One region of the Mesorhizobium huakuii genome, then DNA from elsewhere that is predicted to be linked to it. Evidence: predicted binding sites of a transcription regulator. Region 1 holds the regulator's gene; each other region holds the start of a gene.

Evidence for each region. The regulator PhoB, encoded in region 1, activates phosphate uptake and scavenging genes when phosphate is short. The targets are predictions, from matches to a motif close to TGTCATNNANCTGTCAT.
Region 2: phnC (phosphonate ABC transporter ATP-binding protein) is a predicted target of PhoB. The motif match lies at 6,131-6,147, and genes of this name have one in related genera.
Region 3: HB778_RS25310 (LTA synthase family protein) is a predicted target of PhoB. The motif match lies at 3,102-3,118, and genes of this name have one in related genera.
Region 4: HB778_RS02700 (acid phosphatase) is a predicted target of PhoB. The motif match lies at 4,929-4,945, and genes of this name have one in related genera.

Annotation. Positions count from the first base shown of each region.
Region 1 covers NZ_CP050296.1:2,228,784-2,236,174, reverse strand. The annotation lists gene pstS (phosphate ABC transporter substrate-binding protein PstS) at 375-1,430, shown strand; gene pstC (phosphate ABC transporter permease subunit PstC) at 1,499-2,482, shown strand; gene pstA (phosphate ABC transporter permease PstA) at 2,486-3,337, shown strand; gene pstB (phosphate ABC transporter ATP-binding protein PstB) at 3,334-4,137, shown strand; gene phoU (phosphate signaling complex protein PhoU) at 4,163-4,870, shown strand; gene phoB (phosphate regulon transcriptional regulator PhoB) at 4,890-5,579, shown strand; gene HB778_RS10890 (ROK family protein) at 5,734-6,981, opposite strand; gene xylF (D-xylose ABC transporter substrate-binding protein) at 7,250-7,391, shown strand, end outside.
Region 2 covers NZ_CP050296.1:1,906,375-1,913,765, reverse strand. The annotation lists gene HB778_RS09355 (sugar phosphate isomerase/epimerase family protein) at 1-274, shown strand, start outside; gene HB778_RS09350 (ISAs1 family transposase) at 427-1,497, opposite strand; gene phnE (phosphonate ABC transporter, permease protein PhnE) at 1,785-3,152, opposite strand; gene phnE (phosphonate ABC transporter, permease protein PhnE) at 3,156-4,070, opposite strand; gene phnD (phosphonate ABC transporter substrate-binding protein) at 4,184-5,092, opposite strand; gene phnC (phosphonate ABC transporter ATP-binding protein) at 5,195-6,052, opposite strand; gene HB778_RS09325 (DUF1868 domain-containing protein) at 6,185-6,895, opposite strand; gene HB778_RS09320 (DapH/DapD/GlmU-related protein) at 7,378-7,391, opposite strand, start outside.
Region 3 covers NZ_CP050296.1:5,265,416-5,272,806, forward strand. The annotation lists gene HB778_RS25305 (pilus assembly protein) at 1-1,101, shown strand, start outside; gene HB778_RS25310 (LTA synthase family protein) at 1,135-3,063, opposite strand; gene fabD (ACP S-malonyltransferase) at 3,342-4,289, shown strand; gene fabG (3-oxoacyl-[acyl-carrier-protein] reductase) at 4,350-5,087, shown strand; gene HB778_RS25325 (acyl carrier protein) at 5,287-5,523, shown strand; gene fabF (beta-ketoacyl-ACP synthase II) at 5,558-6,820, shown strand; gene mltG (endolytic transglycosylase MltG) at 6,923-7,391, shown strand, end outside.
Region 4 covers NZ_CP050296.1:544,420-551,810, forward strand. The annotation lists gene HB778_RS02675 (PLP-dependent aminotransferase family protein) at 1-356, shown strand, start outside; gene HB778_RS02680 (hypothetical protein) at 585-1,082, opposite strand; gene HB778_RS02685 (DUF922 domain-containing Zn-dependent protease) at 1,222-1,791, shown strand; gene HB778_RS02690 (RBBP9/YdeN family alpha/beta hydrolase) at 1,798-2,331, opposite strand; gene HB778_RS02695 (Lrp/AsnC family transcriptional regulator) at 2,440-2,919, shown strand; gene HB778_RS02700 (acid phosphatase) at 3,251-4,783, opposite strand; partial or broken gene HB778_RS02705 (cytochrome-c peroxidase) at 4,982-6,261, shown strand; gene HB778_RS02710 (putative bifunctional diguanylate cyclase/phosphodiesterase) at 6,432-7,391, shown strand, end outside.

The DNA of each region.
Region 1 (7,391 bases):
TTACGGGCGGGAGCAGCGACCGCCGGAAAGAGACAGCGTCAACCTACCCCAACGGACCTGTTTTTGGCGATGGCCCGGCCACGACACGCTCTGGCTTTGAGCAACGCACTCCCGTCCGGATTTTCTTCACCTGGGAAAGCCCCGCCGAATCCGGCGGTGGCCGCAGCCGGCGGATGGCTCAAGCCCCTGATTTCGGGGGCAAACCTGGACCTGGCCACGACCATCTGCCGTCACCGTCTTTTCGAGTGCCAGCGACGCGTTACCGGGCTGACATGAAACTGTCATGCGACTGTAATAATCGAAGTCTATTGGCCTCAGCGGGCGCCGGTTTTGAATGGCGCCGAGAGACCATCTTCCGAACAGGAGCAGGCCACATGAGACATTTCATCCGCTCGGCGGCCGTTGCGATTGCAATGGCTACAGCGTCTACTTTCACCCTTTCCGCAGCCATCGCAGCTGACCTTTCCGGCGCCGGCTCGACCTTCATCTATCCGGTGTTCGCCAAGTGGGCTGATACCTACAAGAAGGATACCGGCGTCGGCCTCAACTACCAGTCGATCGGCTCCGGCGGCGGCATCAAGCAGGTCATCGCCAAGACCGTGACCTTCGGCGCCACCGACAAGCCGATGTCCGATGCCGATCTGGAAAAGAACGGCCTCGTGCAGTTCCCGATGGTGATGGGCGGCATCGTGCCGATCGTCAACCTCACTGGCGTCAAGCCGGGCGAACTCGTCCTCGACGGCAAGACGATCGCGCAGATCTATCTCGGCGCCATCACCACCTGGGACGACGCCGCGATCAAGGCGCTGAACCCCAGCCTCAAGCTGCCGTCGACCGCGATCGCCGTGGTCCACCGTTCGGACGGCTCGGGCACCACCTTCAACTTCACCAACTATCTGGTGAAGCTCTCGCCCGACTGGAAGGACAAGGTTGGTTCGGACACCGCCGTCGAATGGCCGACGGGCGTCGGCGCCAAGGGCAGCGAAGGCGTTGCCAACACCGTCAAGCAGACGGACGGCGGCATCGGCTACGTCGAATACGCCTATGCCAAGCAGAACAACCTGTCCTACTCCAAGATGCTGAATGCAGCCGGCAAGGTCGTCGAGCCGTCGCTCGAATCCTTCGGCGCTGCCGCTTCGAATGCCGACTTCAAGACCGCCAAGAACTTCAACGTCATCATCACCAACGAGCCTGGCGACACCACCTGGCCGATCGCTGCCTCCACCTGGGTGCTGATCCACAAGGCTCCGGATGATGCCGCTGCCACCGGCGAAGCGCTCAAGTTCTTCGCCTGGGCCTACAAGGACGGCAAGGAAACCGCCAAGGCGCTCGACTACGTGTCGATCCCCGACAGCGTCGTCGACCTGATCAAGGCTTCGTGGAAGGCCGACATCCAGGCCGGCGGCAAGCCCGTCTACGCCGGCGAGTAATATCGTCTGAAGGAGCGTCGCGCCTGCGGCGCTCCTTTTCTCATCAACTTGAAAGAGCCGAGCTTGACATGAGCGCTGTCCAGGAAGCCTTGCCAGCCGTTAGAGGTTCGCGCGACGCCACCGTTCGACGGTTCGCGCTGACCGATTCGATCTTCCATGGAATGACCCGCGCCGCCGCCATATTGGTGCTGGTCCTGCTCGGTGGCGTTGCGATCTCGCTGGTAGCCGGTTCCTGGCAAGCTCTGTCGACCTTCGGCTTCTCCTTCCTGACCAGCGAAAGCTGGAACCCGGTGACGGAGAAGTTCGGTGCCCTGGCGCCGATCTACGGCACCATCATCACCTCGGCCATCGCCATCCTGATCGCCGTGCCGCTCGGCATCGGCATCGCCATCTTCCTCACCGAGCTTTGCCCGCGTCCGCTTCGTCGCCCGATCGGCATGGCGGTGGAATTGCTGGCCGGCATCCCTTCGATCATCTACGGCATCTGGGGCCTGTTCGTGCTGGCGCCGTTCCTGCAGACGACGGTGCAGCCTTTCATCATCAACGTGTTTCACGGCGTTCCGGGCCTCAACGGCCTGTTCGCCGGTCCCCCTTACGGCATCGGCCTGCTGACCTCGGCGATGATCCTGGCCATCATGATCCTGCCTTTCATCACCTCGATCACCAAGGACGTCTTTGATACGGTGCCATCGGTGCTCAAGGAATCGGCCTATGGCATCGGCTGCACGACCTGGGAAGTCACGCGCCGGGTCGTCATTCCTTACACGCGCATCGGCATCATGGGCGGCGTCATGCTCGCTCTCGGCCGTGCGCTCGGCGAAACGATGGCGGTGACCTTCGTCATCGGCAACGCGCACCGCATCTCGACGTCGCTGTTTGCGCCGGCAACGACCATCTCGGCGACCATCGCCAACGAATTCACCGAAGCGGTCGGCGATCTCTACACCTCCTCGCTGGTGGCGCTCGGCCTGATCCTGTTCGTCATCACCTTCCTGATCCTTGCCATCGCCCGCTACATGCTGATGCGCATTGACGCCCGCACCGGAGCCTGACCGATGTCGACAGCCGCATCGCTTCACCAGAGCCGCAAGCGCAAGAATGGCGTGATGATGACGCTGTGCGTCGTTGCCGCCGGCATCGGCCTTGCCTGGCTGGCGCTGATCCTTGGCGCCCTGCTCTACAAGGGCCTGTCCGGCCTCTCACTGTCGGTCTTCACGGAAATGACGCCACCGCCCGGCGATGCCGGCGGCCTGCTCAACGCCATCTACGGCAGCATCGTGATGACCATCATCGGCATCATCGTCGGCACGCCGATCGGCGTGTTGGCCGGCACCTACATGGCCGAGTACGGCCGCTTCTCGAAGCTCACCACCGTGGTGCGCTTCATCAACGACATCCTTTTGTCGGCTCCGTCGATCATCATCGGCCTGTTCGTCTATGAGCTGATGGTGCGGCCGATGGGGCATTTCTCAGCAATCGCCGGCGCCGTCGCACTTGCCATCCTGGTCATCCCGGTCGTGGTGCGCACCACTGAAGACATGCTCAATCTGGTGCCAAACGCCTTGCGCGAAGCCGGCACCGCGATCGGCGCGCCGCGCTGGGTGGTGATCCGCTCGGTTGCCTACCGCGCCGCACTTTCCGGCATCGTCACCGGCATATTGCTGGCCATCGCCCGCATCTCCGGCGAGACGGCGCCGCTTCTTTTCACGGCGCTGAACAACCAGTTCTGGTCGAGCAATCTCAACGCGCCGATGGCCAGCCTGCCTGTCACCATCTTCCAGTTCGCTCTCAGCCCTTACGAGGAATGGCAGCAGCTGGCCTGGACCGGCGCACTCATCATCACATTGACGGTTCTCGCGCTCAGCATCTTTGCGCGCAGCCTGACCGGACGCAGAGAGGACAAATGAGCCAGATGTTGTCTCCAGACATGACGATCGCCGCCGAGGCGGTGGCCAAGGCCAAGATCGAGGTCAAGAACCTCAACTTCTACTATGGCCAGTCGAAGGCCCTGAAGGATATCACGCTGTCGCTGCCCGAACGCAGCGTCACCGCCTTCATCGGCCCTTCGGGCTGCGGGAAGTCGACGCTGCTGCGCGTCTTCAACCGCATCTACGAGCTCTATCCCAAGCAGACCGCCGAGGGCCAGGTGCTGCTCGACGGCCAGAACGTTCTCGACCGCTCGCAGGACCTCAACCTGCTGCGCACCAAGATCGGCATGGTGTTCCAGAAGCCGACGCCGTTCCCGATGTCGATCTACGAGAACATCGCTTTCGGCGTCAGGCTCTATGAGAAGATCAGCAAGGCCGAGATGGACGGCCGTGTCGAGCAGGCGCTGAAGCGCGCGGCACTCTGGACCGAGGTCAAGGACAAGCTCAATGCCAGCGGCCTCAGCCTGTCGGGCGGCCAGCAGCAGCGGCTGTGCATCGCCCGCACCGTGGCGGTGAAGCCGGAAGTCATCCTGCTCGACGAGCCGGCCTCGGCGCTCGACCCGCTGTCGACCGCCAAGATCGAGGAGCTGATCGACGAATTGCAAGCCGACTACACGATCGTCATCGTCACCCACAATATGCAGCAGGCGGCGCGCGTGTCGAAGCAGACCGCCTTCATGTATCTGGGCGAACTGGTCGAGTTCGACAAAACCGAGAAGATCTTCACGTCGCCTCGCGAGAAGCGCACGCAAGACTACATCACCGGCCGCTTCGGCTGATCGCACGCATACGAGGACCAGGATCATGGCCGAACATACAGTCGCAGCCTTCGACGAGGATCTCGGACAGATCAGCAGACTGATCAGCGACATGGGCGATCTCGCCGGCTCGATGGTCGGCGGTGCCACCAAGGCACTGCTGAATTCCGACAATGCTCTGGCACAGCGCGTGGTCTCCGACGACGCCATCATGGATGCGCGCCAGCGCGAGCTCGACGACCGCGCCATCACACTGATCGCCAAGCGCCAGCCTATGGCCGACGATCTGCGTCATGTCGTCGGCTCGATCCGCATGGCCGGCGACCTCGAACGCATCGGCGATCTTGCCAAGAACATCGCCAAGCGCGTCGGCACCGTCGGGCTCAGCGCCACGCCGCGCGATCTTTCGCACTCCATCGACGCCATGGCGCAGCTGGTGTTGATCCAGGTGCAGGGCGTGATCGAAGAGTATGCGGCGCGCGATGCCGCCGCGCTGGCGAAGCTGCGCGCCGACGACGAGCGCATCGACGTCAAATACACCTCCGTCTTCCGCGAACTGCTGACCTATATGATGGAGGATCCGCGCAACATCACGGCTTGCACGCATCTGCTGTTCTGCGCCAAGAATCTCGAACGCATCGGCGACCATGTGACCAACATCGCCGAAAACGCGTACTATGTCCTGACCGGCACGCAACTGCCCGCCAACCGTCCAAAACAGGACGAGACGGCGATGTCGGCGCCGGCGGCCTGAGCGCAGGGGTAACCAATCGATGATCGCACCACGCATCATGGTGGTGGAGGATGAGGAGCCGCTTGGCGTGCTCCTCCGCTACAATCTGGAATCGGAGGGTTACCAGGTCGAGGTGGTGACACGCGGCGACGAAGCCGAAATCCGCCTGCAGGAAAACGTGCCCGACCTTCTGGTGCTCGACTGGATGGTGCCGGCGGTGTCCGGCATCGAACTCTGCCGGCGCCTGCGGATGCGGCCCGAGACCGAGCGGCTGCCGATCATCATGCTGACCGCGCGCGGCGAGGAAAGCGACCGTGTGCGCGGCCTTTCGACCGGCGCCGACGACTATCTGGTCAAGCCGTTCTCGACGCCGGAATTCATGGCTCGCGTCAAGGCGCTGCTGCGCCGCGCCAAGCCGGAAGTTCTGTCCAGCGTGCTCAAGGTCGGCGACATCGTGCTCGACCGCGAATCGCACCGGGTCTATCGCAAGAAGAGCGAGATCCGGCTCGGGCCGACCGAGTTCCGCCTGCTCGAATTCATGATGCGCCATCCCGGTCGCGTGTTCTCGCGCAGCCAGTTGCTCGACAATGTCTGGGGCGAGACGATCTACATCGACGAGCGCACCGTGGACGTGCATGTCGGCCGGCTGCGCAAGGCGGTCAACAATGGCCGCATGCCCGATGTTATCAGGACCATTCGGGGGGCGGGCTACGCGATCCGCGAGGATTAGGGATATGCTGATATTCAGGTGATGCCGGCCTGCGAATGGCGGTTTCCCGCGCTTCCGGTACTCACGGACCCAAATGTCCGCTCCGTTCCGGTTCTCGGAACCCGCCATTCTCGACTCGGCCTGACCTGAATCTCAACATATCCCTGCGCGTTACTCAGGCAACGTTCTTGCCGGCAACGCCTGACTTACCCTGCCCGCCCGGCGCGAAAATCTCCTGGTCGACGAAGGTCAGTGCGCGCATGGCGCAGCCTTCGCGGATCAGCGGCAGTTCGTTCGGTTCGGTGTCGAAGGAAATCGATTTCGAGTGCTGGCCGCCAGCGGTCTGGGCGATCGCCTCGCGCAATGCCGGCTCGATCAGGTCGAAGGCGGCGGCGCTGACGCCGACCATGGCGACGGGTGCGGGATCGATCAGCGCGAACAGGCTGCCGAGGCCATAGCCGAGCGCCTCGCCGGCTTTACGATAGGCTTCGCGCTCGGGCCCGTCCCGTTCCCGCGCCGTCGCGGCCAGTGCCCGCATCTGGGCGTCGCTGACATCTGCGACCGGCTCGGTGTCCTCACCGAGCTGCCGGGCATTGCGCCAGATGGCGTAGTTGCCGGCATAGGCCTCGACGCAGCCGCGCCGCCCGCAGCGGCAGAGCGCGCCGCCTGGCCGATGGATCATGTGGCCGAACTCGCCGCCCGAGGAATGGGTGCCGGTGAACAGCTCGCCCTTCAACACCAGCCCCATGCCGATGCCGTGCGAAAGCAGGATGGCGATGAAGTCGTCGCGGTAACGCTCGGGATCGCGCCAGCGCAGCGCCACCGCCATCATGTTGCAGTCGTTTTCCATGGTGGCGGGGATGCCGAACTCGGCTTCGAGTATATCGGCGAAGGCGATGTCGGTCTGTGGCGTGATCGGCGACCACAGCATCGCCCGGGCCTCGGTGTCTGTGATGCCCTGGATTGCCAGTGCGATGCGGGCGACGCTGCGCACGTCGATATCGGGATCCTCGAGGCGCCGCCGCACGATGGCGACGCATTCGCCGATCAGCGCCTCGCGCGACATGGTCAGCGTGTCCAGCCGGCGCTGTTCCTCCGATATCACCTGGCCGGCATAGTCGATGACGGCGACGGACAGGAAATTCAGCGACAGCACCACGGTCATGACGGCCGCGGCCTCCGGGTTGAGGCCGAGGCCGACCTGCGGCCTGCCGCGCTTCAGCGAGCCGGCCTCGCTCGGCTTGCCTTCGGCCAGGATGCCTTCACCGATCAGATCGGAGGAAATCGCCGATATGGTCGAATGGCTGAGGCCGGTGGTCGCGGCGATCTCGGTGCGCGAGGGCCGGCCGGCCCGGCGCACGGCCGCAATCACCATGGCGCGGTTGCGCCGGCGCAGATCGTCGTGACGGATTCCGACCGACATGTTTTCCACATCCTCCCGGTCGCCGCGGTTCCTCCGGCCCCTCAAACGCCGCGTGCGACACGGTCAAATACTGGCAGAAGCGGCCCGTCCTGTCATTTATTTATTCCGAGGCTCGAAAAAATTCGCAGGGACATCAAAATCCATCAGAATCGTTGTTGACAGCGTTCCGGTGTTGGACCAGTGTTTTTCGAGGCTCGAAAAAATAGAGCCTCTGTGCCGGCCTTAGGGCCAGTTTGGTCGCGCCATACGCGGCGCAGGGAGGAATATCATGAAGAGATTCACAGCCGCCATCCTGGCGGGTGTCGCCATGTCGCTGACGCTTGCGTCGGTCGCGCAGGCGAAGGACAAGGTCATCGGCGTTTCGTGGTCCAACTTCCAGGAAGAGCGCTGGAAGACTGACGAAGCCGCCA
Region 2 (7,391 bases), 320 kb from region 1:
GGCCTACACGAAGCACCGCAGGAATGTCGTGCACATCCACATATCGGAGAACGATCGCGGCGTACCGGGACGCGGCAACATTCCGTGGAAAGAGACGTTCGCGGCGATCCGCAAGAGCGGCTATGACGATTGGTTGACGATCGAGTCGTTTGGACGTTCGCTGAAGGATTTGGCGGCGGCGACGAAGGTGTGGCGCGATTTTTCCGAGAGCCCGGAAGCGGTTTATCGCGAGGGGTACAAGCATATCAGGAATGGGTGGAAGAAGGCCGCTTAGGCGCCCTGATCGGGTGCGTCGGTGACCCTTGGCGCGAGGCGAGACGATGATTGCGCTTGGTCCATTTTGCATTTGCGTTTGTGGCTATTGCCAAGTGGTTCCCCCACTCCGTCTCGGCTTCGCCGAGCCACCTCTCCCCCTCCGGAGCAGGGCTATCGCATATGAGCGATTGCCTGGATGAGATAGTCGTCATTCCAAGCGCATTTCTTGATGCGGTGGCTAATGGGGACTTTGTCGATGTCGGCGGCCTGAAGGATATTTCTGGCGATGCGGTTGATGAGGGCGGTGTTGGCGGGAGCGTTGTCCTTGCGGGCACGACTGAGGTCCTCGTGCAGATGAACGTCGAGCATCCAGTGCAGTGCGTTCTCGATCTGCCAATGGGCTCTGGTGAGGTCGATCGCCTGCTGTGGCGACAGCAGCGTTGAGGCCATGAACAGGCGCGTCAGCGGCTCGGCCTGATCGCGCCGGCTGGTGATGCGGATGAAGGCCTTGTGCCCCGGCATCATTGGTTCAGCCGCCACCACGACCTCTGCCTGCCGCCATTCGTTGCGGCCATGGCTGGTCTCGGTCCGCTCAGTGACGGCGGGAGTGGTCTGGGCCAGTTGTTGATTGGCCCGAGCCAACCAATGCCGGCGGTTTCCCTTGAGTGCGAGCAGATAGTCGCCGCCGCGCTGAATGATGGCCTTGGCCATGCGCGTGTGGCAGTGGAGGGCATCGGCCGTGACCAATCGGCCAGTAAGATCAATGAGTTCGACGACCTTGAGGGCAGCCTCGACCTCATTGTCTTCGTCGCCGGGCGAGACCGCCGCCAAACACAGCCGCGTCTGGCTGGCAAAGGCCGACACCGTCAGGGGCGGGCTGGCCGCAAGGCCTTTCTCATAGGCCCGCCGCAGCGCCTTGCCATCAAGTGCGACCACACCCTGACGTGCCTGGGCAAAGCCTGCGGCAAAGGCGGCGAACGCCCGTCCCAAGGCCTCCGGATCGAGCAGGCGCAACAGCCGCGAGAAGGTGTCGTGGCTAGGCGCCTCCTCATAGTCGATCAAGCGCGACAGCGCCTGTTTGCGCTCTTGCGCGAACAACGAAAACTCCGTTGCGCTGGTCGCGCCACACAGGCTCGCAGCGATCATCATCACGATCAGGTCGCCAAGCCGATGTGTGGCGTTGGCCGCGCGCGGATCAGGCACCGTACCGAAATAGCTCTCAAGGCTGGTAATGGCAGTCACTCCTCGCTGGACTGCCTTCCCAAAGAATCCCTTCTCAAACCAACTTCAAGCCCAAAATCGCCATATGCGATTCCCCTGGATCGACGGGGGAGAGGAAAGGGGAGCCTGGTGGCTGAGGAGAGGAAGAAAGCCTCGGCCTAGGGGGACAGGCGTCGGCTCGGACAGCCTGGCGCTTTTCCTCTACCCCCGTCGATCGGGGAGAGGTGTCGAGCGCAGCTCGACGGAGTGGGGGTCGACCCTTGGCGCGGCACTAGTCTAAACCATGCCCGCGCTTACGCGTCACAAGGTTAACCCTGCTCGGCCTGGATCCTGTTGTAGTCGTGGATCGTCCGGCTCAGCCGGCGGCGCAGGAAATTGGAGATGTTGTCGAAGATGAAGACGACCAGCAGGATCAGCAGCACCATGTAGAAGACGTTGGCCCAGTTGGAGTTGGTGCGCATCGCTTCCCACAGTTTCAGGCCGATGCCGCCGGCGCCGACAGCGCCGATGATGGTGGCGCCGCGGGTGTTGGATTCCCACTGGTAGAGCGTCTGGCTGATGAAGACCGGGATGACTTCCGGCATCACGCCGTAGCGCTGCACCAGGAGGCCGTTGGCGCCGGTCGACAGCACACCTTCGCGCGGCTTGTCGTCGATGTTTTCCAGCGCCTCGGAATAGGTTTTGCCGAGCGTGCCGATCTCGGTGAAGAAGATCGCGGCACTGCCGGCCAGCGGACCGGGGCCGAAGGCGCGGGTGAAGAACAGCGCCCAGATCAGCATATCCACCGAGCGCATGAAGTCGAAGAAGCGCTTCAGCACCTGGCTGAGCACGCCGCTCGGCGTGATGTTGCGGGCGGCGAAGAAGGCAAGCGGGAAGGCGACGATGCCGCCGAGCAGCGTGCCCAGAAACGCCATGACGATGGTCTGCAAAAGCTTCGTCCAGACGTCGCCGTGCTGCCACTGGGCGTTGTTCCAGATGTTTTCGCCGGCCAGTGCGAGGTTCGAGGTGCCCGGCTTCAGCTCGGGACCGGACACGATCAGCGAGACCACTTCTCCCGCTGATTTGCCGAAGAAGGGCGAGCGTGTGTCGAAGACGAAATTCGCCCAGCCGAGGAAGCGCTTGCGCACCTTGACGCGGTCGACGGTGACGCGCACCTCGCCGACGAAGCCCATCTTGGCGACCACCTCGTCATCATGCGCGGTGATCCAGTCCGGTACCGGCCCTGTGGCCACCGGCTTGCCGCTGGTCAGCGCAACCGGCACCGTCTCGCCATTGGCCACGATCGTCGCCTGCGCCTTGTCGAAGGTGACGGATTTCGCTGGACCATCGATCAGCACGGTGAAGGTGCCGTCCGGATTCTTGATCACCCAGTCGGGGTTCGGGTTTTCGCCAAGCGCGGAAAAGCGCGGGTATTTTGGCGTGATCTCAGGCTGGTCGAGGCGGAACTCGGGCTGCAAATCGTAGCTGATCCACTGTGTCAGGAACAGCGGCAGACGCTCCCAGTGTGATTCCCGCAGAACTTGCGGCAGGCTGAAGAACCACAGGACATAGATGAGGTAAGTCAGGATGCCGACGAACAGGAAGAGCGGCGCAAAGCGTTTGTACAGCGGCCGCCGGAACACCTGGGGATAGCGCTCCTCGATCGACAGCATCTCCTCGGCGGTCATCGTCGCCATGGTTTAAGCCCCCATCATAAAGGCTTGCTCGCCGACCAGCTTGCGGCGCAGCCAGGCGGAAAACTGGTCGATGATGAAGATGGTCGTGAACAGGAGCAGCACCAGTGCCAGCGTCTTGGCGCCGAAGCCGCGCGAGATGGAGAGCTTCAATTCCTCGCCAATGCCGCCGCCGCCGACGGCGCCGATGATGGTCGAGATGCGGACATTGATCTCGACGCGCAGCAACGTGTAGGACATGAAGTTGGGCAGCACCTGCGGCAGGCCGGCAAAGCGCACCCGCTCGAACCAGTTGGCGCCGACCGCGCGCAGACCTTCCTCGGCACGCATGTCGATGTTTTCGTTGATCTCGTAGAACAGCTTGCCGAGCGCGCCGATCGAATGCAGGCCGATGGCGATGATGGCGGCGATCGGGCCGATCGAGACGATGGCCGCGAACAGGCCGGCAATGACGATCTCCGGAAAGGCGCGCAGCAATTCCATGAAGCGCTTGACGATCAGCCGCAGCAGCGGATGGGGCGTCAGATTGCGCGCCGCGATGAACGAGAACGGCACCGCGAAGATGAAGCCGATGAAGGTCGAGACCAAGGCGACATTGACCGTGGTGATCATCAGCTCGAAATATTCGGGGATGTAGAAGCCGCCCCAGACATAGATACGGCCGAGCGGGAAGTTGAATTCCTGCGTGCCGGTGTCATGCGGCGAGGCAACGTCGAACAGTGCCCGCCAGACATCGTTCCAGTCCTTGGGGATGAGCCAGCTCAAGAAATCCAGAATATGCGGCAGCCGGTCGAAGAAATGGCCGGCATTGGCCTCGTCGGCGAACCACATGCTGGCGAACATCGCGGCGAGCAGCAGGCCGACGCCAAGCACTGTGTAGAACCGGCGCAGCGACGTCTGGCGTCGCCAGGCATCGGCCATCTGGTGGGTGGCGCCAGAAGGGGCTGTCAAAGGAGCGGCTGTCACGGAAAGGGTCATGATCGGAGATGCAAAAAGGGCGGTGTTTTCAGACACCGCCCTTTCCGATTTCGCCGTTAGCCGCCGATGGCTGCCTTACGGGCTTCGACGATGACGCTGTAGAAGTCGGGCTTCACTGGGACGTAGCCGGTGAAATCACCGCCTTCGACGCCTTCGAAGCAAGCCTTGTCCTTCTGCGGCAGCTGCGTGAAGAAGTTGGCAAGCTTGGCGGTCATGTCGTCGCCGAGCGCGGTGCGCACGACCAGCGGGCCGTTCGGGATCAGGCCCGAACGCCAGACTTCGACGAAGTCATTGGGGTCGACGGCGCCCTTGGCGACTTCCTTGTGGAAGGTGCCGGAGGTGTAACCGTTCTTGAAGTCGCCGATGCCGGAGGAATCATCCACCGCGACATCGACCTTGCCGTCGCGCACGGCCAGGATGTTGTTCTCGTGGCCGCCATTGAACTGCGTCGAAGCGAAGAAGGCTTCGTTCGAGGCGCCGGTGGTCTTCGGAATCTGCGTCAGCGGGATCAGGTAGCCGGAGGTCGAATCCGGATCGGCATAGCCGAGCTTTTTGCCCTTGGCCGACTTGATGTCGGTGATGCCCGAGGTCTTCAGAGCCAGGCCGATCGAATAGTAACCGGTGGAACCATCGGTCTGCTTGGTGGTGAGGATCGGGGTGACAGCCTTCGGATCCTTAAGATAGACGCTGGCATAGCCCGAAGCGCCGAGTTCGGCGAAGTCGAGCGTGCCGCCGAGCAGGCCCTGGATGACGCCGTCATAATCGGCGGCGGGGAACAGCGAGACCTTTTCGAAGCCGAATTCGGCCTTCAGATGGTCGGCCAGGCACTGGTAGTTGCGCAGCCGGTCGGTTTCGTTTTCACCGCCGAGGATGCCGACGCGGAATTCCTTCAGATCGGCGGCGTGGGCCATGCTGGTCGCCATGGCGAGCACCGAAACGGCACTGAAAACCATCTTCCTGAACATTTGATGTCTCTCCTGTAAGTTCCGGCCCCGCGCCGGCAGCGTTCTTGATCTTGACAAGTGCCCTTGACGTGGGCGGACGATCCGAGCCGCTCTTTCTTGAACTCAGTAACCTGGGAATGCAGGTTCGAGCGGTCCGGCGGATGCAGCGATCTTTTGCTTGAAGGCAACGCTTGTGGAGGTGATGGTCTCCGATATCTCTGCGCCATTGCTGTCGGCGCCGTAGACGAGGCGAACGGCCTCGCGATTGAGTTCTTCGGGCGGGCCATCGAAGACGACCTTGCCGGCGGCCATGCCGATAATGCGGTTGCAATAGGCGCGGGCGGTATCCAGCGTATGCAGATTGGTGACGACGGTGATGCCTTCGCGCAGATTGATGTCCTGCAGCGAATCCATCACCACCTTGGCGTTGAGCGGGTCGAGCGAGGCGATCGGCTCGTCGGCGAGGATCACCTTGGGCTGCTGCATCAGGGCACGGGCGATGGCGACGCGTTGCTGCTGTCCGCCGGACAAGGTGCCGGCGGGCTGAAGTGCGGTGCGGGCGATGTCGAGCCGCTCGAGCGCGGCGACGGCCTCGGCGCATTCGGCGCGCGAGAACATGCCGAGCAGGTTGGACAGGGTCGAACGGTGGTTCAGTTTGCCAAGCAGCACATTGGTCAGCACGTCGAGGCGCGGCACCAGGTTGAACTGCTGGAAGATCATGGCGCAGTCGCGCTGCCATCGCCGCAGCGGTGAGCCACGCAGCTGGGAGACCTCGGCGCCGTCAAAAAAAATCGACCCCTGGCTGGGGTCGACAAGACGGTTGATCATGCGAAGAAGGGTCGATTTGCCGGCGCCCGAACGGCCGATGACGCCGACCATCTGACCCTGCGGGATCGAGATGTTGACGTCGCTGACGGCGGTGTTCTTGCCAAATCGTCGGCTGACACCGCGGATTTCGAGCGTGGCAGAGCTTGCTGACATGAGCAGGTTCCAGTCCGGACCTTATTGATCGTCAGGCATTCGCCTAGCGCAGCCACATGAACCTGCCGTGTCGCCACCATGTCAGTTTTGTTACGCTCCACAGGCGCGACAGCCGGCACGCTTTGCAGGCATTCAGCCGAGCACCAGCAATTCCTCGAAATGCTTCATGTCGCGGAAGGCGCAGAAGGCGGGCGCCTTGATCTCGATCACCGGCGCCTGCCTTGCGAAAAGGGCGAGGCTATCGTCGAACAGCGCCTGCCATGCCGCTGCCCTGTCGTCTGCCAGACGCTGGATCTGATAGGCGAAGGTGATGTGGAAGACATAAGCGTCGTGATCGGGGTGCCGGTAGCCGAACGGCACCGCCAGCGCATCGCGCCATTGACGCATGATGCGCACGTCCTCGTCGGTCGCGCCGGCCACGGCAAGGCCGGTCGGCACGATTTCGACCACCTTGATGTTGAACGGGCCAAGGCCCTCGAAACCTTTCAGCCGTTCCAGATAGAGCCGGGTCATCGCATCGATGCTGGTGTCGAGCGGCACGTCCTGCGGCCAGTAGGGCAAGCGGCGGCGATATTCGATGATGCCCTGGAACAGCGTCATGTGCAGGCTGGAAACGGGCGTGAAGGCGAGCCGGTCGGCGTCGGGCATCGCCAGCATCTTGTCGCGCGCCGCAAGCACCACAGCCTCGGACGGCGAACCGCTGACGAGATGGCTGACGACGGTGTTGCCGGGCTCGGTCAGAAAATTGCCTGAGGTGTCGTAGCGCGTGCCGAGATGCGTCGGCGGCATCGGATTGGAGCCGGCAAAGAACCCGGCGAGTGAGGGTGTGACAGTGTCGAGCATGGCGATCTCCTTGGGGAGATGGCGTCCTGTCCGAGTCATGTGTCAAGGATGTGAAATTGTCGAATGTTCAAAACCATATATCGAGCCGCGAGCAAGACATGCCAACACAAGCGACACTCGTCAGTAAAAGGTATCGTGCCCATCTATTGCAATGCGAAGACGCTGGTCTACCTCGCTCCTCCAAATTGTCGTGCTTTCCTAGCCTTAGCTTGTCAGCCTGGCTTACCTGTAAGTTGCGCAAGGACCCACAGCATATAGAGCGGGGCTATTGCCGCCGTCAACAAAATACAACCTAGTATCATCAGCGTTACTGAAGAGCCAACATCGGATTGCCTCCAACGCTTAGCTGCAAGCTTAATCACCAGAATTCCCAACGCGACCAACCCAAGTCCAATGAAAAGAGGTATTACGACAATAAAGGTCACATATGCTCCATGGCACTGGGTTGGGTGACTATTAGTCCGATGAAAACACCATTCGCGTCAACCATGCTTCT
Region 3 (7,391 bases), 3.0 Mb from region 1:
GCCTCGCTGGTTCCCTTCGTGACGGCAGTCAACGTCAATGGCGACGAGTTCGATCCGTCCTGGATCGACATGGACGGCAAGTCCTCGACCAACGGCATCAATTTCCCCGTCATCGACGGCAAGCGGCCGAACCACATGGCGCTATTCAAGCAATTGGGGCTGATGGGCGGATGGAAAGACACCGGCTGGAAAGGCTGCGTTGAGGCGCGCCCCGGCACCTATAATATTTCTGATACACCCCCGGATCCGAACAGACCCGACACGCTGTTCGTGCCTTACTTTGCTCCCGACGATCCGGCGCCTGCCACCAGGCCGTCTGGCTCCTACGGCAACTCGGCGACCGGCTACAACAATTCGTACCTCGACGACACCATCGACAAGGTCAAACTCGCCGAGCCGGGGGTCAACATACTGGGCATCGACCTCAGCGGCCTGCTTGGCGGCGTGGTCGACGCCCTATTGGGCGCCGACCTGGAGAAGGTTGCCAAATATGTGGCGCCGACGAACAAGATCCTCACCGAGACCGGCAGCGCGATCACCGTCGGCCCCAACCGCTCCTGTCCGACCCCTGTCGTTCCCCTGACCGACGATTTCGACAAATTGCGCAAGGCGGCGAGCCAGATGACGGAACGGAACGGTTCCGGCACCAACGTCTCGGAGGGCCTGTCATGGGGCATGCGGGTGCTGTCGCCCGGCGCGCCCTATACCGATGGTGCGCCCTTCAAGACGCCAGGCGTCAGCAAGATCGTCATGCTGCTCACCGACGGTGAGAATGTTGTTTACGGCGCCAGCAACCAGCCGACCAAATCCGACTACACATCCTATGGCTATCTGGCGGGTGGCCGCTTCGGCTCGGACAACCAGACGACGGCGGCGCGCAATGTCGACGGCTGGACCAAGAGCGTGTGCACGCAGTTGAAGAACCAGGGCGTGCAAATCTACACAATGGTGCTGCAGTCGGACACCGCCGCCAACCGCACGCTCTACAGTGCGTGCGCCTCGGACCCGAGCGGCTATTATGCCGTCAACGATCCGGCCAAACTGCCGGACGTTTTCCAGCAGATCGCCAACAAGTTCTCAAGGCTGCAGCTGACCAATTGAGAGCTCTACCCTGGAAGGGTCGAAGCTTACCTCTCAACTCGTATGGGCGACGACCTTGTCGACCGTCTCGGGGAAGAAGTCGGGCGCCGCGTGGCGCTTGCCGAACATCATGTCGTACTGAATGAGCCGGAAATCGCGGATCGCCGGGTCGATATCCTTCTGCCGCGACCAGTCGGGCGTGGCCTCGCCGGCTGGCGTCAGCAGCAGGTTGCGGTCGACGACGCGGTAGTGTTCACGCATCTCTCCCAGAAACCCCGTGTAGTAGGGATGGGTAATCCCCGCAGTGGTGAGGATATGATAGGGCAGGAAGGCCGGGCTCACCGCGCCAAGGTTCTCGACCGAACCGGAGCGGTTCGACCAGATGATCAGCGGAGTCTGATGATGCTCCAGTGCGTCTTGCGGCGTTGCTTCTTTGCGTGGCGCGACATTGTCTTTCAGGAAGCCGGTTTCGACATAGACCGGCCCCAGCGGCGGCAGATGGTCGCCGAAAAAGGCGATCACGGTGGGGTGGGAGCGCTTCTTGGCCCATTCGATCAGCCGTTCAAGGCCGCGGTCCGCGTCGGCTGAGCCCTCCGCGTAGCTCAGCAGCGAATCGCGCGCCCATTGGCTGATCGGCGCCTGCACCGCGTGGGTCGGGTTGTAATAGCGGTTCGGTTCATAGGGGCCATGATTCTGCAGGCTGACCGCGAAGAAGAACACCGGGTCGTCGCTGGCGTCGGCTTCGCGGATGATCTCGTCCGTCATCGCCGCATCCGATGCCAGCGGTCCGCGCTTTTCCATGGGTGGCAGCGTCTCTTCCGACTTGAAATCGTTGAAACCGAAATCGGCATAGACCGCGCCACGGTTCCAGAACCAGTTGGTGCCCGGATGGATGGCGCGCGCCCGGTAGCCCTCGCTCTTCAGGAAGGTCGCCATCGAAGGCGTCGGCGTGCGCACATATTGCTGGTAGGGAATGCTGCCGGCCGGCAGGAAGGCGTTGGAAAAGCCGGTCAGCGCCTCGAATTCGATGTTGGCGGTCATGCCGCCGAATTCGGGCGAGAACATCGAACCGGAACGCAATGCCCGCACGGTGGGAATGGGATCCGGCGTGATGGTGACGCCGGGCAGCTTGGTCGGATCCCAGAAGGATTCGCTCATGACGACAATGATGTCGGGCTTTTCATCGGGCACCGAGGCTGTCATCTGCGGCCTCTCGATCGCCGCGATCGCCTTGTCCGTATAGCCCGGCGGTGCCGACACATGCGCCATCGGCACGTTGAGCGCGAAGGCGAGCGCAAAGCCGTTGGAGGCGTAGTTTTCCTTCTGGTCCCACATGATCGGGATGATCTGCAGCCGGTCCCTGGTCCAGGAGAAGGTGGCGTAATCCATGATCGAGACGAAGAAGGCGAGCAGCGGCACCGCCAGCGTCAGCCGGGCAAGGCGGCCCTTGCGGCTGAGTGCTGGGACCCTGCGGCGCCACAGCCGCCAGCCATAGACGAGCAGCGACAGGCCGGCGACGATGCCGACGACCATGGCGAGCGCCGTCATCGGCCGGTCGCGCACAAGCAGCGGCAGCAGGGCGACGATCTGGCGGGAGTAGAGGAAATCCGTGGGGTAGAGCGGATCGCCCAGATAATGCGATTTCTGGTGCCCGACAAAGGCCAGCGACAGGGTCAAGGGCGCGACGATCATCAGGCTCTGATGGCTGCGTCCGAGCACGGCATCGAGACCGATGAGGATCAGCGCGAAGACGACGATGGTCGTCCAGCCCGGCTTGAGCGGCTGCAGGAAGAAGGAGACCGTCCCGGCAAAGTCACCGCGCACGATCAATTCAATGGCAAACACCAGGATGGCCGAGATCGCCAGGCTGATCAATCCGTAACGGACGACCGGCCATCTCCGTCCCGGCAGATAGCCGGTGGACGGATCGTCTTCCAGGAATTGCGGCGCAGCTTTGCTGGCGCGTTTCGAACTCTTTGCCACTTTAACTTCCCACCCGGCGACAACCCAAGTCACGCGATTGTCATATAATTGTCACGCAAAGCTAGCGCCTGTGGCGGAAATAAGAAGAGCCAGCAAACGATTCGTGAGCGGTTTTCATCAGGAGTGATCGCCAAAAAGCCTTTTGGAACAGGCACTCGGCGCACGGCTCGAAGCTGGCACCGGGTTGAACCGGGCTTGACTTGGCGGCCTGCCTTGCGCCACAGGCAGGGAAAATTCGTGTTATCAGGCAAGTAAAACCAGTCTTCGGGAGCCCTCGCATGGCCGTCGCATTCACCTTTCCGGGACAAGGCAGCCAGGCTGTCGGCATGGGCAAAGAGCTCGCCGATGCCTTTCCCGAGGCGCGCAGGGTCTTCCAGGAAGTCGACGACGCGCTCGCAGAAAACCTGTCGAAGCTGATCTGGGAAGGTCCGGAAGAAACCTTGACGCTGACGGCCAACGCGCAGCCGGCGCTGATGGCGGTGTCGCTGGCGGCGATCAGGGCGCTGGAAGCGCGCGGTTTCTCGCTGAAGGACAAGGTCGCCTATGTCGCTGGCCACTCACTGGGCGAATATTCGGCCCTTGCCGCCGCCGGGTTTGTTTCCGTTGCCGATGCCGCCCGGCTGCTGCGCATCCGCGGCAACGCCATGCAGGCGGCAGTGCCGGCCGGCGAGGGCGCCATGGCGGCGATCATCGGACTGGAGCAGGCGGATGTCGAAGCCGCTTGCTCCGAAGCCGCGCAAGGGGCCGGTAAGGTCTGCCAGATCGCCAACGACAATGGCGGCGGACAGCTGGTCATTTCCGGCGCCAAGACCGCGGTCGAGCTGGCGGCGAAACTTTGCACCGAAAAGGGCGCCAAGCGGGCGCTGATGCTGCAGGTTTCGGCGCCCTTCCATTCGGCGCTGATGGCGCCGGCGGCGAACGTTATGCGCGATGCGCTTTCCGGTGTGGCGAAGCATGCGCCGGCGGTGCCCGTGCTGTCCAACGTCACCGTGACCCCGACCAGCGATCCCGACGAGATCGCCCGGCGGCTGGTCGAGCAGATAACCGGCCGCGTGCGTTGGCGCGAAACAGTGGAATGGTTCGGCGCCAACGGTGTTGCAACACTCTACGAGATCGGCGCCGGCAAGGTGCTGTCGGGCCTGGCACGGCGCATCAACCGCGACATCGCTACCGCGTCGGTCGGCACATCGGCCGATGTCGAGGCGGCGCTGGCCGCACTTGCATAATCCACTGGCGATTTGACCCCACCCGTGTGAAGGGTGTTTCCCTCAGATCAGGAGACGAAAATGTTCGAACTGACCGGCCGCAAGGCGCTCGTCACCGGCGCATCGGGAGGCATCGGCGAGGCGATTGCCCGCGTGCTGCATGCGCAAGGCGCCATTGTCGGCCTGCACGGCACCCGCATCGAGAAACTGGAGACTTTGGCAGGCGAACTCGGCGACCGGGTCAAACTGTTCCCGGCCAATCTGTCGAACCGCGACGAGGTCAAGGCGCTCGGCCAGAAGGCGGAGGCCGAGCTCGAAGGTGTCGATATCCTGGTCAACAATGCCGGCATCACCAAGGACGGCCTGTTCGTGCGCATGTCGGACGCCGATTGGGATACGGTGATGGAGGTCAACCTGACTGCTGTGTTCAGGCTGACCCGCGAACTGACCCATCCGATGATGCGCCGTCGCCATGGCCGCATCATCAACATCACCTCGGTGGTCGGCGTGACCGGCAATCCCGGCCAGACCAACTACTGCGCCTCCAAGGCCGGCATGATCGGCTTCTCCAAATCGCTGGCGCAGGAAATCGCCACCCGCAATATCACCGTCAACTGCGTCGCCCCGGGCTTCATCGAATCGGCCATGACCGACAAGCTCAACGACAAGCAGAAAGAGGCGATCATGGCGGCGATTCCGACGCGTCGCATGGGCACGAGCGTTGAAGTGGCGTCCGCGGTTGCCTACCTCGCCTCCAACGAAGCCGCCTACGTCACCGGCCAGACCATCCATGTCAACGGCGGCATGGCCATGATTTGACGGATATTGCGGGGCTGTGAAAAGAGACCATTTCGCCTTGGACCTCCGCCATTTTTCGTGTAATGCGGCCCGCAACCCGGCGGTTCGGGCAAAAACCGGTCTGTAGCCGTTGCGTTTCCGGCAGGACCATCTTTCAGCTTGATTAGCGGCATTCTGCCCGCTAACGAAGACAGACAAACAAAAGACGAGGATGCCCCAAATGAGTGACACCGCAGAGCGCGTCAAGAAGATCGTCATCGAGCACCTTGGCGTCGATGCCGACAAAGTGACGGAGCAGGCGAGCTTCATCGATGATCTGGGCGCCGACAGCCTCGACACGGTCGAACTCGTCATGGCGTTCGAAGAAGAATTCGGCGTCGAGATTCCCGACGACGCAGCCGAGACCATCCTGACCGTCGGCGACGCGGTTAAGTACATCGACAAGGCTTCGGCCTGACGCTTCCAGCAGTCATCACCGGGGAGGACCTGCGATGAGGCGTGTCGTCGTCACGGGCCTTGGGTTGTTGTCGCCGTTCGGCATGGGCTTTGAGCACAGCTGGAAGGAACTTCTGACCGGCCGCAGCGCCGCCAAGCGCATCACCGAGTTCGAGGTGGAGGATCTTGCCTGCAAGATCGCCCACGTCGTCCCGCGTGGTGACGGCAGCAATGCCACCTTCAATCCCGAGGCCGTGCTCGAGCCGAAGGAATTGCGCAAGATCGGCGACTTCATCCTGTACGGGATTGCCGCCGCCGACGAGGCGCTGAAGGATTCCGGTTGGGAGCCCAAGACCCACGAGGAGCAATGCGCCACCGGCGTGCTCATCGGTTCGGGTATTGGCGGCATCGAGGGCATCGCCGAGAACGCGATGATCCTCAAGGAGCGCGGCCCGCGCCGCATCAGCCCCTTCTTCATCCCGGGCCAGATCATCAATCTCGTCTCCGGCCAGGTTTCGATCCGGCACGGGCTGAAAGGCCCGAACCATGCCGTCGTCACGGCCTGTTCGACCGGCGCGCACGCCATTGGCGATGCAGCCCGGCTGATCATGTGGGGCGATGCCGACGTCATGGTCGCCGGTGGCGCTGAAGCGCCGGTGACGCGGCTGTCGATCGCTGGCTTCGCCGCCTGCCGGGCTCTGTCGACCGACCGTAATGACGCGCCGCAGACGGCGTCGCGTCCCTATGACCGCGACCGCGACGGCTTCGTCATGGGCGAGGGTGCCGGTGTTGTCGTGCTGGAAGAACTCGAGCATGCAAAGGCGCGCGGGGCGAAAATCTACGCCGAGGTGACCGGCTACGGTCTCACCGGCGATGCCTATCACATCACGGCTCCCGCGGAGGATGGCGACGGGGCTTTCCGTTGCATGACCGCGGCGTTGAACCGGGCCAAGCTTACGCCCGCGGATATCGACTACATCAACGCGCACGGCACCTCGACCATGGCCGATACGATTGAACTTGGCGCTGTCGAGAGGCTTGTCGGCAATGCCGCGTCGAAGATTTCGATGTCGTCGACCAAGTCGTCGATCGGCCATCTGCTGGGGGCGGCGGGTGCCGCCGAAGCGATCTTTTCGATCCTGGCTATCCGGGACAATGTCGCGCCGGCGACCATCAACCTCGACAACCCCGAGCGCGAAACCGCGATCGACCTGGTGCCGAACAAGCCTCGCTCCCGCCAGATCGACGTGGCGTTGTCCAATTCCTTTGGTTTTGGCGGCACCAACGCTTCGCTTGTGTTCCAGCGCTACAATGGCTGACCGTCCGGCTGCCGGACGATACTTCGGTGTGCCGTCAATTTTGCCATATTCGCCCCTACTCTGCCGCAGGGGATTCGTTGGGCGATCAAACGGTAGGGCAAGATGAACACAAATCCGTCGGGCAACGGAGAATTCGGGCAAAGGCCGGCGAACACCGGGCCGATCGTGCCGAAGACAGCCAGCGAGGCCTTGCGGCCGGAAGCCGGAACGCCGCCGCCGAAGCGCTCGCGCGCTTCGCGCAGCCAGGTCGTCGTGTTTATGAACTTCGTCATCTCCTTGGTGATGCTGATGGTTCTGACGGCGGGCGCGGCGCTCTACTTCGGCAAGCAGGAATTCACCGAACCTGGTCCCTCGGCCAATGGCGACACCTTCCTGGTCAAGCCCAACACCGGGGTCCAGGACATCGCCGACCAGCTTGAGCGCCGCGGACTGATCAGCGACGCCCGTGTCTTCCGCCTTGGCGTGCGCGCCTTCGGCAACGATTCCGCACTCAAGGCCGGCGAATACGAGATCAAGCCCAGGGCATCCATGCGTGACATCATGGAGCTTTTGAAGAGCGGCAAGTCGGTGA
Region 4 (7,391 bases), 1.7 Mb from region 1:
CCCTGACCGATCTCTTGAACGAAGGCCATTTCGCCGCCCATCTCAGACGCGTGCGACGTCGTGTGCAAGCCGCGCGCGACGTGCTGGTGGCCGGCCTCGAAGCGCATTGCGGCGATAGGCTCGACGTGACGGTCCCCGAACAGGGGCTGCATCTGATGGCCATGCTGAAGGGCGGCGGGCTGGACACGGCAATTGTCGAAGCGGCAAAAGCGGTGGGCGTCGGCGCCCGGGCCTTGTCCGCCATGTTTGTCGAGGGGGCGCCGAAGCATGGGCTGGTGCTGGGCTTTTCCGGGTTTTCGGATGCGGAATTGATGGGGGCGACGGTTCGGCTGGGCGGGTGCTTCGGCATTGAGTGACAATGGGCGAGCACAGTGCTGCCCCTCATCCGCCTGCCGGCACCTTCTCCCCGTATAGTGACGGGGAGAAGAATGCTGTCGCAAGCCTCGGCGCCTCTTCTGCGACGCTGACAATTGGCGAAATCTGCGATGACAGCCCCTTTCTCCCCGTCACTATACGGGGAGAAAATGCCCGGCAGGGCAATGAGGGGCAGCGCAAACGGTCGAAGCCAGGCTCCTGGAACGCCCTCAATCCGCATCACCGGCAGGTTTCGCCTTGCCGCATTGCGCCAGCACCTTGCCGATAGCCCCGCTCGAGCCCTTCAGCGGAAAACTGTTCGCGCCATATTTGGCCGCGCTGACCGACACATCCCCCTTCGAACGTAACAAATCCAGCAGCGGATCGGCTTTCGCCAAATCCACCGTGAAATAACCGTACATTTCCTCGAGCTGCAGCGTCTTGGTCACCGTCTTGCCGTCGGCCTTGAAGTCGAACGCGCCGCTGATGCCCGGTTCCAGCTGCTGGCCGCTCGCACCGAGATCGTAGCTCAGCACCGGCTTGTCGAAACAGGCCAGCATCAGATGCGCGTCGCCCTTCGGTCCGCCGCAGACCGAAGCGGTCAGCACGCTGCCGCCCTCGTCTTCCTCCATCTTGGCGCTCCAGCCGCCGCAGGACGCGGCAAAGGCCGGCTGCGTGGCCTGCAATGCGGCCACGGCACCGGCGATGACGAGATAGCGAACGCTCATGACTTCCCCTCCGACAATTGCAGCACCCGTCGGCAGCATATAGGAAAAGCGATCCCGTGACATTGGCCGTTGCGGCAAGGTCGTGTGGTCCGGGTTGGAGAGAGCGGTGTTGAGAGCCTGCGTTCGTCTGTGCGTTTTGATGGCGGCACTGGTCACCTTGCCTGTGGCTGCCCAGGCGCAGTGGAAGCCGGTCGAGAAGGTCGAGACCTACGCCATTTCGGGTCAGTCCGGGCTGGAGCTCTACCGGTCGATCGGCGAGAACGGGCCGAATGTCGGCATTACCCGCGCCATCGCCTACACCAACTTCAAGCTGACCTGGGGGGTCAGGGACTACAAGCCTAGGGGCAAGGATTGCGTGCTAACGGCGGGGAATCCGAAACTGATCATCACCTACACCTTGCCAAGTCCTTCCGCGCCGCTGCCGCCGGCCGTCCAGAAGAACTGGGAGGTGTTCATCGCCGGCGTCAGCGCCCATGAGAAGGTGCATGGCGCCAGCATGATAAAAATGGTGCACGACATCGAAGCCGCGACAGACGGGCTGACCGTCGCCGACGATCCCAAATGCAGCAAGACCAGGGCCGAGGTGGTCCGTCGGCTCGACGCGATCTCGAAGGCGAGGATACAGGCCAGCCGCGATTTCGACCGCGTCGAGTTCGGCCAGGGGGGCAATCTGCAAAAACTCATTCTTGCCCTCGTGAATGGCGGCTGAGCGCCTTCAGGCCTCGGACGCCAGACCCTCGAGTAGCGCAAGACCTTCCGGCCAATCGCCCTGGCCGCTATCGGCATTGATGTGGCCGAACGGCCCGATGACGACCAGGCGGCTGCCCCATTGCGTCGCCCGCGCCTGCGCATACTCCGCCGAGCCATAGGGGTCGTCGGTGCTGGTCACCACCAGCGAGGCAAAGCGCAACCGACCCTCGGGAATTCCGGCGAAAGCCATGCCATATCCGGGAAAGACCGCCGACGCCGGATCGGGAACGGCGACCAGCAAAGCCGCCTTGACCGGCCTTTGCGAAATCTTCTGCCAGTGCGCGATCAGCAGGCAGGACAGGCTGTGCGCGACCAGCACCGGCGGCTCCGGCGCCGCGATCACGGCAGCCTCCAGCGCCGCCAGCCAGTCGGTGAAATCGGGCAGGTCCCAGCTTGACGGCTGGAAGCGCCGCATCGCCGGATTGGCGCTTTCCCAGCGCGATTGCCAATGCGCCGGACCAGAACCGCCGCTCCCCGGCAGGATGATGAAATGCGTCATGTCGCCTTGCTCCTATCGATTGATGGGGCATGGTGGCGTCTTGCACTGGCATCGAGAATGGGAAACGATCGGAAAAATCACGTCCTTGCCGATGGATTCAAGGTGACCATGAAGACCAGCGATGAGCGCACGCCGCTCGACCCGACCGACATAGCCATCATCGAGGCCATGCAGGAGAACGGCCGCATCGGCATATCCGAGCTTGGCCGGCGGGTCGGCCTGTCGCAGCCGGCCACCTCCGAGCGGGTCAAGCGGCTGGAGGAGCGCGGCATCATTGCCGGCTACACCGCGGTGATCGATCCCGCAGCCCTTGGCCTCGGCATGATGGCGATCATCCGCGTGCGCACCACGCATGAGCACATCCGCCCCTGCCTGAAGCAGTTCGCCGAAATGCCCGAGATTTCCGAGGTGCACCGGCTGACCGGCGAGGACTGCTTCATCCTGAAAGTGGTCGTGCCCTCGCCCGCCCACCTTGAAACCATCGTCGACGCCGTGGCGCGCCATGGCGCGGTCACCACGGCGCTGGTGCTGCGCAGCGAGACGCCGAAGCCGATCGGCCGCGACCTGATCCGCAGATCAGGCGGTTAGATGGTTTGAGACGTTTACCCAGCACGTACCCCACCTCACCCCTCCCAACACGGAAGAGAGGAAGGGCGGCGGGGTTGGCGAACGCGCGCCTTTCCTCTCCCCCGTCGATCGGGGAGAGGTGGCTCGGCGAAGCCCAGACGGAGTGGGGGGTCGACCTGGCTCGGCCGCTGTTATTTCAAGCCGGGGCGATATCTCGCTGTGACTGAGGCCTGGGTGTCAGCGGCAGCGCGTTTGAGAGATGGCTTCCCCCACTCCGTCGCTGCTTAGCAGCGCCACCTCTCCCCCCTCCGGAGGGAGAGGAAAGGTGCCAAGACCGGCGAACCAGCGCAGCCTACCGGCTCAGATCAAGCGCCGCACTCAGATCCCCCATCGGCGGCTCGCCATTGGCGGCCAGCGCCTTGTCGCGGGCGACTATGCCCGAGAGTACCGGAAGGTCGTAGCGCGCGGTGATGAAGCGCAGGATCGAGGTCGTGTCATATTGGGTGTGGTCGACCGTACCCATTTTCGCATAGGGCGAGATGATGAAGGTCGGGATGCGGTTGCCCGGACCCCAGCGGTCGGCCTTGGGCGGCGCGACGTGGTCCCAGTAGCCGCCATTCTCGTCATAGGTGACGACCACCAGCATGTGGCTCCATTGCGGGCTCTTCTCCAGATGTGCGACGAGGTCGGCCAGATGCTGGTCGCCCGATGTCACGTCGGCATAGCCTGAGTGCTCGTTGAGATTGCCTTGCGGCTTGTAGAAGCTGACAGAAGGCAGTTTGCCGTCGTCGATCGCCTTGATGAATTCGGCGCCGTCCAGTCCGCCATCCCTGAGGTGCTCGGTCCGCGCGGCAGTGCCCGGCGCATAGGCCGCGAAATAGTTGAACGGCTGGTGGTGGAACTGGAAGTTCGGCACCGGTGTCGCGTTCTTGCCGTCGAGCGCGGCCTGCCAGGCGCCGGCATACCAGGCCCAGTCGATCCCCTTCAGCGACATGAGGTCGCCGATGGTGATGTCGTGCTGCGGCGGCAGCGTCGTCGGCTGCGTCGGATCGGCCAGCGCCTTGTCGCCGCCCTCGACCGGCTTGTTGGCGCTCGGCTGGTACGGCGGCTGCATGGTGTTGACGGCGTGGAAGTCGGGCGTGATGGCGCCGTCATTGACGAATTTCGGCGCACCGCCAAGTGCCGAGGCCGGCGAATTGTCGGCGACTTTCAGCGTCTTGCCATCGGCCTCGACGACGGCGATCTGCGCCTTCACGGGGCTGGTGTCGGCATGCGGATAGACCGGCGCGCAGGCGCAGGCGAGCATGATGTGATTGAGGAAGGAGCCGCCAAAGGCACCTTGGAAGAAATTATCGGCGAGAACGTACTTCTTCGCCACCGCCCACATCGGCAAGCCGGAGCCGTCATAATGGCCCATCACCAGGCCGCCGGAATCGGCCCAGGCGGCAAACTTGTCATTTTTCCCGCCATCGATCTGCATCTGCTCCTGGTAGAAGCGATGCCAGAGGTCGCGCGTGATGACGGAGGTCTTCTCGTTGAAGCCGCTGGCGTCGTCGATGGCGAAGCTGGCATTGGCAAGATGCGCCGACTGTGCCTCGGTCACCACGGGCGTCACCCCCTTGGCGGTCAGCCCGCCCCAGGCCGGCGGCAGTTCGGCAAGCGGCTTGCCGTCGCGGTCGAGTTGGCGCGCCTGATCGGCCGAGACGTTGGCCAGCCCATTGGCGCCGGGGAAGCCGCCATAGAGATTGTCGAAGCTGCGGTTCTCGGCATAGATGACGACGACGGTGTCGATCTTGTCGTAGCCGGGAGGGGCGGCGTTGGCAGCGGTGACGACCGATACCAAGGCCGTGCTGGCCAGGAAAAGCGAAGTGAGAAGCCGCGTCATGAAAATCCTCATGGCTAAGGGGATGGCTGGAGGCGTCGTGCATGGCGGGGAGCAACGGGCCATGTCCGAAAACGGTAAGTCGATGCCTTGTAACCTTTGTGACATTTGGCGTTCCGGCGAACACGCTTTCGTGAGGGGCCGGACCAGTCATCAATCCGTTGCAGTGGGCACCTAATGCCAAAAAAACGGACTGAATTCATGACGACAGGACGAGGCAGACGCCTGATGGTCGCGGCCGCCGCCGCATCGTTGTTCGCTTTCGCCATCACTTTGCCGGCGACCTTCGTCCGCGCCGGAACCGGCACCGTCCACCCCGGCCCCCTGTCGCGCGCGATGCCTTCGCCCGAGCGCAGACGCTGACCGCCCTCGGCCGAAAAATGTTCTTCGACCCGGCGCTTTCGGCTTCCGGCAAGCAGGCCTGCTCGTCCTGCCATGATCCGCATCACGCCTTCGGTCCGGCCTCGGCAGCACCGGTCGAAATGGGTGGCCCGAACCTCGACCGGCCGGGCGTGCGCGCCGTGCCGTCGCTGCGCTATCTCCAGGCGGCGCCCGCCTTCACCGAGCATTTCTACGATTCCGAGGACGAGGGCGACGAGAGCGTCGACAATGGCCCGACCGGCGGCCTGACCTGGGACGGCCGCGCCGACCACGGCAAGGACCAGGCGAAAATCCCCCTGCTCTCGCCCTTCGAGATGGCCAACAAGGACGAGGCCGCCGTCACCGCCGCCTTGCGCAAAGCGACCTATGCCGGCGAGTTCAAGGCAATCTTCGGCGATGACGCGTTCGACCACCCCGGCGATGCCTTCGACGCCGCCGCCGAGGCGCTCGGCACGTTCGAGCAGAGCGCGTCTGATTTCTACCCCTATTCCAGCCGCTACGACGCCTTCCTCGCCGGCAAGGCTGAGCTCACGGCGCAGGAACTGCGCGGCCGCGCGCTGTTCGAGGACGAGACCAAGGGCAATTGCGCCAGCTGCCATCTCAGCGAACCCGCCAATGACGGCGAGCCGCCGCAATTCACCGATTTCGGCCTGATCGCCATCGCCGTGCCGCGCAACGCGGCAATTCCCGCCAATGCCGATCCCGCCTATGTCGATCTCGGCCTGTGCGGCCCGCTGCGCACCGATTTCAAGGGCCGGACCGAGTATTGCGGCCTGTTCAAGACGCCGACCCTGCGCAACGTCGCGCTGCGCAAAAGCTTCTTCCACAACGGCACCTTCCACACGCTGCGCGACGCGGTCGCCTTCTACGCCAGCCGCGACACTGATCCCGGCCATTGGTACCCCAAGAATGCCGACGGCACGGTCAGGCAATATGACGACCTGCCAAAGGCTTACTGGGGAAACTTGAATCAGGATCCGCCCTTCAACGGCAAAAAGCCCGGCGGCAGGCCGGCGCTGAACGATGCCGAGATCGACGACATCGTCGCCTTTCTGGGCACGCTTACCGACGCCGACCAGCAGGCGGTGCCAGCGAACTGAGCCCCTCGCGCCTTGCTCGGTCCCGGCCTGCCCGCCCGCGAAAAGAAGGTGTCTCGTTTCTGCCGGATCTGATGCGCGCCAGCACGCGGGAGTCGTAAAGAAAAGACCTATTCCATTAGCGCTTCCTAAACCGCCTTGCGGTATCCCTTGCCACTCGAGGGTGGACGCAGATGAACGCATTCAGGCGAGCGGCCGGATTTGTTGTGATCCTGTTGACCGGCGCGGCGACGCTGGCGGCCTTGCATATCGATGCCCAGCGAAACTTCGCGCTGGCCAAGGAACGCTATCTCGAGAATTCCCAGGCATCTTCCAGAGCAACGGCCAAGACCGTCGAAGACGCCTTGCGGGCCGTCTATGAAAATGTCCGGACCTTGACCTATCTGCCCAGCGTCCAAAACCTCGACCGGCATGGCACAAATCTGGGCGACGAAGGCCGCGCGACAATCCAGCAGATCTACAACAACCTCGCCAACAACGTCTCCATTTCCGAGGTTTACTTCCTGCCGCTGGATTTCGACCCGGACCGCTTCGATGCGGTGACCGGCAAGCTCGAGGAGCCGATCCTCCAATTCGACCAGCTGATCGTGAATGCCAAGGCGAGATCCCAGGCCGCCGCGGACGCGAAGCCCGGAAAGTTGGATCAAAATGCCCTGGTCCGCCCCCCGGAGGAGATCGAGACCTATGAATACCACGAACTGGCCAAACAGCTCGCCTGGCTGAAGACGAACTATCCGAATTCGAGCGCCATTGACGGACTCAACGTACCGATCATCGGCACCAAGGAGCTCATCACCTGCGACAACACTGATTTCATCCATACCGGCAATGACGCTGATCGCTCAGGCTTCATCCTTTCGGTGCCGGTCTTCGGCGGGGATGGCAGCCTGCGCGGCTCCGTCTCGGCGATCATGCTTACCTCGGCGCTGCGCAAACTGTTGCCGAGCAACGACTATGTCATCGTCAATTCAGGCTACGGTTTCGAATCCGACCAGCACAAGATGTCGACGGCGCTGGCGGCGGACTCCCGTGCCTTCACGGCGGCCGACCCCAATCTGATCTATTCCGAAGTCATCCCGCTCTCGCTCAACGATCCCAGGAGCGCATGGCGTCTCTGGGCCGGTTTTCCCAAC